Regions from separate parts of the Paenibacillus sp. M-152 genome, predicted to be linked through region 1. Evidence: riboswitches for the same ligand, from Rfam matches in the RefSeq annotation. Region 1 holds a riboswitch; the other holds the start of a gene.
What was found. A riboswitch is a leader RNA that binds a small molecule or an ion and turns the genes downstream of it on or off. The one in region 1 is predicted to bind cyclic di-GMP.
Positions count from the first base shown of each region.

Region 1 (3,165 bases):
TGGTTCAGGGACTGGAGCCGGGACAGCAGGTGGGATGTTAATTGGCTCTGAGGGCATTGGATAAACATCGTTAGTCACACTCTGAACCGGATCGGTTCCTGGGGTCACTGGCAGAGTAGAGTCGGGATTTTGTGCATAAGCTTGTGTTGTGCTGAACAAACACTGCAAAAAGAGCAATAGCGCAACCGTTGCTGTATTCCATTTTTTTCTCATACGGTAAACAAATCTCCTATTCTTAAAATACTCTTATTTAACGGCTAATGGTTATTCCTTCGAGGTCGAGAGAACTGTATTTATATATTCATCATTCATTCATATGATGCTATGTTAGCCGCATTAATTACTTGTTCAGAATTTATGAAAATTCATGTTCGGGGATGAACCTCCTCCTTTTGTCTCGAAATTAGATAATGGTTGGAAATCTCATTGTCTTCCTGGACTAGAATACATGCCACATCTCAACAATTTCTCAACAAGGATAGAAAAAGAGCCTTGATCATGTGATCAAGGCTCTTCAAGAAATATAGTTCTATTTTTCATTTTTTAATAAATATGAATTTAAAACATTGATATTAATATTGCTTTGTTTTAATGTATTTGGAGGGATCTTTGACCATTTCGAATTTCTGTTTACCCATATACAGTGCTGCATCTACTGTAGTGTCTACGACCACCCACTGATTATCGATGTAGACCTCATTCCAGGCATGATAAGCGTCCACGTAGGAAGATTTGCCCATAACCAGCTTGGTTGGTACATCTACACTTCGTAACATAGCAGCCATCAGTGAAGCATAACCATAACAAATATCTTTTTGAGAGCTTAACGTATGATCAATTTGTGGCAGATAGTCAGTCGTTAAGGCAAAGGCCTGATTGGAGTCATACTTGATATGACTAATTACGTAGTCATAGATTTTTTGCAGCTTCTCGCGATCGGTTGTTGCACCTTGGGTTAACTCACGGGCTTTTTGAATCGCTTGATTAGTACTACTCCAGTTAATATTTTGAACGGAATTAAGATACACTGCCTTGCTATCGTTTAGCTTTAACTCGATCGTATCTTGTCCTATCACTTTATATTGATTACCACTAAGCTGTTCCAAAATACTGATGTTATAGTTCCCATTACCCATTTGGAGAGGAAATACTTCTTCGGATTTCCCGGGTGTTAGATTATAAGAGTATTTTTGTGCATCTTTGGTAACCAAAATCTTGGTTTTAACGTTAGGTTTAACAGGGTAGCGCACACTGACCGTCCCATGATTTACATTGTTTTGGTCCAACCATGCAACACTATCAGCAGCGTAAATTGTCGAATTTAAGAGAATTGCGGACAGCATGAAAAATAGGAGAAGTGTGGAAAGTATCATTTTCCCCATAAAAAACTTCCTTTCGGTGGCCAGGCTGCCATCATCAATAGAAGGCCCTATAGCTTTGCGTCCCTGCCTTTCGACAGGTTTGCCATTTCGTATAAAGTTTTCGGGAAAAATAAGCACGACAAAAAGCCACTTCAACCGGTAGCTGGCTGCCATCATACAGAAGGCCCTGTAGCTTTGCGTCCTTGCCTTTCGACAAGTTTGCCATTTATCCTGAATAGCTTGTACTATTATTCTATCAGTTAGGTACTCTATTAGGCAAGTTTAAATCTCAAATTTTCGCTATTTATCGACAAAGCAAGCTTGGAGATTATACATAAGACCTATTTTATACGGTTTCCCCATTTTTTGCGATAGGAATGAGGCGTTTCTCCAATGTGCTCTTTGAACAGATTGATAAAATGACTTGTGTTGGGAATGCCGACATATTGTGCGATGTCCACAATAGCTACATCACTAGTTTTAAGCCAGCTTTGAGCAGCCGTGATACGAACATTAATAAGATACTCAATAGGGGAAAAGCCAATCTGTTTTTTAAAGTTTTTAGCCAGGTTGAACTTGTTTAGACCAAACATTTCTGCTAGCGAATCCAGCGTGATCCGTTCGCAATAGGATTGATCTAGATATTGCTTTACCTTGCGCACCTCTGCCGTTCCATCTGAATTCGCATTGGGATTGGCGTAGGGGTGCTGTAAAATAATCGTTAACAAGTCAACGATTATCCTGGATGAGAGCAGTTCAGAGGATAAGCTTCGTTCTGGCTGTACATGTAATAAGGTACGCAGCTTGTCCAGTACTGTATTTGAATCCTTTAGTGAAATTACCGGCTTATTGTGTTTATCGAATTGTTCGTAGAAATGGTCAATAAGATTGCCATATAGATTCACACTAATAAACTCCCATGTCTTCTGACAGGAAGTTTTGTACTGTACATATTCTTCGCAATTAATAAAAAGCATATCATGAGGTTTCAATATATAATCCTTGCCCCGGTATTGTAATTCCCCTCTCCCGGACAGAGTAAAAAGGAGCAAAAAAGAGGTGAGCTTTTGCCGTTCCATTACATAAGCATCTGTTTTGAAATAGCCTATTTCCTGTATATAAAAGAGGGATTTTTTAGCAAAAGCAGAGGGTGTACATATAATTGCAACTGGATCATCGCTCCAGACATACTGGGCATTTTTTTGGTTTGTTGTCATATCCAATTCCTTTACAAAAGAACAATTTTAGTAAGACAATTGTAGTTTGTTTCATGAATATCCTTTTAGAACCGGAGTTCCCATTTACAAAGGTTATTTTATCACATTAAAGTATATTCATGTATCGATTTGGGGTTATACATCATATAACAAAATTAACCAGAAGGCACCTATTTGAAAAGGATAAGGTCATTCTGGAATTTATTCCTTAAATTGATGGAATAAAGAATGAGGTTGGAAATAATTAATTTCCTCAATGAATATATCGTAATCTTGCAATTCCACTTTTTGAGGCATTTATCCTTTAGGTTGCAAGAAAAATGGGACCATAATTCGACAAAATGATTCAAAGGGCTCATTTTGTTAGAAAATAGTTGTAACTTAATTGTTGTGATTTTGTTCACGAAAATGTATGGATAAGTGTGGTTATGCGAACTCAATTTAAGCTAATGTGCAAATTTTAAATATCATGCAATTTGTTGACAATAGAGTATGGTTACCTTTGGTATCTGCACAGGCAATGATATGATGGTACTACAGATGTAATGAAACAAATTTTACAGTTAGTTTGGAGGACTACATGATGG
Region 1 covers NZ_CP034141.1:546,245-549,409, forward strand. Annotated here, with positions in the region: gene EGM68_RS02475 (LPXTG cell wall anchor domain-containing protein) at 1-213, opposite strand, end outside; gene EGM68_RS02480 (transglutaminase-like domain-containing protein) at 573-1,382, opposite strand; cyclic di-GMP riboswitch class I at 1,395-1,476, opposite strand; cyclic di-GMP riboswitch class I at 1,517-1,595, opposite strand; gene EGM68_RS02485 (helix-turn-helix transcriptional regulator) at 1,703-2,578, opposite strand; gene EGM68_RS02490 (DUF445 domain-containing protein) at 3,162-3,165, shown strand, end outside.

Region 2 (3,165 bases), 870 kb from region 1:
GTCTACCCATACGCGAATACCATCATCGGATATAGTTGTAAATGTATAGGTCTCGCTGTATTGTGGTTTGATTTTACCTGTCCAGCGAACCGAGAACTGGTCGGCATTTACCTTAGGATCAGCAGCAACGGCGCGCCAGTTATAATCCAGCTTGCTGTCTGTACGGATCAAAACAGGACTGCCGTTCACATTCATATTGTTAAAATATTCGCCCCGCAGCCCGTTCACATATACTACATCAGGAACAGAAGGAGGAGTCGGAGCTGGGGGTACGATTACTACTGGCGGAACCGGGATAGGCTCACTTTGTCCCTCATCCGGTAAAGTCGGCACATCTGCCCCAGGTTGTTGGATTGCTGCCAGCCCATTTTTCACATCATCCCGTGTCAAACTCCTCGAATCGTTCATATAATCCTGTATTTGATTGGTTGTGTTATTCTCAGTCAGCATCTTGCCCCAAGTCATGGAATACACCCATTTGGGCTGTGCCTGCAACACCTCAGAGCTAGGCATCTCACCATGCTCGCCAATGGCAATCGGCTTATTCCGTGCCAACCCGAGCAGTCCTTCATAATGACTTTGCTTAAAATCATTGTTGTAGATGTCTACTGCCAAAATATCCACTTTGTCATCCCCCGGATATTTCGGGGTATACGGGACAGTGTAGGAATTGGGAGCATTGGGACTCCACACCCACAGCAGATTGTTCAACTGATGCGTGTTTACAAAACGGTCGTACATGATATTCCATAGCTGATTGAAATTGTTTTTGTTTCCCCACCAGAACCAGTCACCATTCATTTCATGATAAGGTCTCCACAATACTGGAACACCTGCATCACGAAGCTGCTTTAACGATACAGCGACCTTATCCAGATCGGCAATGAAGAGGTTATACTGCGTAGTGCCTGGTGTCACGTATTTATTGAACTCCGCCTGACTTACTTTCGCCTGCACATTGGCCCAAGTCAGCGGTCTACCCGGCAACGCTTCATGAAAAGTCATCGTCACAATGCCACCAGCTCTGCTCCAACGAATAGCGCTATCGACGACATTTTTACGTTGTGCTGCTTCTGTAGTGTCGGATTGACCAGAGATGGCTCCCATCTCATAGCCGTGCAAACCCACATACGCCTGGCTGATTTTTTGGACCTTGTTGCTTAATTCATCTGGACTTTCCAAATAATCATGCTGACCAGTGACTGTTTTCTTTCCAGAGATGCTGAGTAAATAATTGTATAGTTCACGGGCCTGAGTAGAAGCGTCCGAATTAACAGGTTGTAATGAAGCGGCATTCACCACAGACAGAGAATCACCAAAGCCGACGGGAAACAAAGAAAAAAGTATAACAACGGGGAGTACATGACGTATCAGTCGATACAGAGGAATAAAATTGAATCTCACTTTAGCTCTTCCTTTCGGTAGCCAGGCTGCCATCCTTACGGGAAGGCCCTTTAGCTTTGCGTACCAGTCTTTCGACAGGGCTGCGTTTATCGTTGGAAGGAGTTTGGATTCCTTCTTACCCTAAGTATCGACTTTTTTTTACCAAAATTTAATAGGTCATGTTCATGAATTTACAGGTTTTCGCCCAATTTCGACAGTTTGGGCCATTATTTTTCATCAAATCTTCTTTTTTACGTTTTTACGCAAATAATTACGAGATAAATTGATGACGAGAAATTTCATTCCAATCCATACAAAAGCGTACAATATCCTCTTCAACCAACTCAGAGCCAGTCTGAACTTCAATCAAATCCACATCGGTTACAGCCAAAATGCTATGCTTCGTCCCTTCAGGGATGCGAACTACGTCACCGGCCTTTACTTTATGCAGCTTCTCATTCAAAATAATTTCCGCTTCGCCGCTAATAATGGTCCAGATTTCACTTCGTTTGAAGTGAAGCTGGTAGCTGATATTTTTACCTTTGTGTACGCGGATTCGTTTGGTCAGTACCTCATTACCCTCGTCATACTTTACATAGTCTACAACCCGATACTGTCCCCAACGACGTTCTTCATACATTGGACGCTGATCATGAGCCTTGAGCACTTCCTTGATGCGTGGACTTTCTGCCTTATTGGTCACAAGAATGCCATCTGGGCTAGCGGCTACAATCAGATCATTCGTTCCAATGATCGCCACAGGAATGTCCAACTCATTAATAAGACTCGTATTGACGCAATCTTCCGTTACTACCCCTCTACCCACTTGCTGATGAGACATCTCTTCTGTGAGTGTATTCCAGGTTCCTAGATCCTTCCAAAAACCATCGTACGGAAGCACCACGATGTCTTTTTCCTTCTCGACTACTTCGTAGTCAAAGCTGATTTTTTCCAGAGACGCATATTGTTTTTGCATTTCTTCATAATTCAGCGGCAGGCCCTTGGATGCCAAAATATCCAGCAAATAGCTTAATTTGAATGCAAAAACCCCGCAGTTCCATAGAGCATTGCGTTCCATTAGACGCTCCGCCTGCTCCCGGTCGGGTTTCTCTTGAAAATGGCTCACTTCGCGGTAGCCTGTGCTACCTTGAGTGGCATCGTTTTTCGGAATAATATAACCGTATTTCTCTGAAGGATAGGAAGGGACAACCCCGATTAGTGCAAGCTTTCCTTCACTCTCCTGAAGTGTATGTTCGAGTTGGGCTACGGAAGCAAAGAAAGCATCCTCTACATAAGGATCTACAGGCAATATAGCTATAATTTCATCAGGCGAAACACCCGCAATGGAATATAGATAAGTCGCTGTCAGCGCAATCGCAGGAAAGGTATCTCTGCGTTCCGGCTCAACAATGATGCGCGTATTCGAACCGATCTGACTCTGGATCATTTCGACCTGCGCTCTCCCTGTCGCAATAAACGAGGATTCGGATAATCCGTTGTCTCCCAATTGTCTCCATACCCGCTGTACCATGGATTCCGAAATCCCTTCCGGGCTCTCCAGGACCTTCAAAAATTGTTTGGAACGGGAATCGTTGGATAACGGCCATAATCTTTTACCGGAACCACCAGACAAAAGTACGAGCTTCATAAATCTCCACTTCCTCTCTATATTGGTTGGTGATCGAATGGGGCAAGGTTGAGTGACCCGCTACGGGCTCGATTTGATCTTACGATCGCTGTTGGACCGGGATTCATTCGATTGTATAAAATCGTATCAAGGTT
Region 2 covers NZ_CP034141.1:1,421,203-1,424,367, reverse strand. Annotated here, with positions in the region: gene EGM68_RS06290 (glycosyl hydrolase) at 1-1,404, opposite strand, end outside; cyclic di-GMP riboswitch class I at 1,418-1,499, opposite strand; gene EGM68_RS06285 (sugar phosphate nucleotidyltransferase) at 1,655-3,031, opposite strand.
Region 2: linked by a shared signal. The riboswitch ahead of EGM68_RS06290 (glycosyl hydrolase) and the one ahead of EGM68_RS02480 (transglutaminase-like domain-containing protein) in region 1 are both predicted to bind cyclic di-GMP.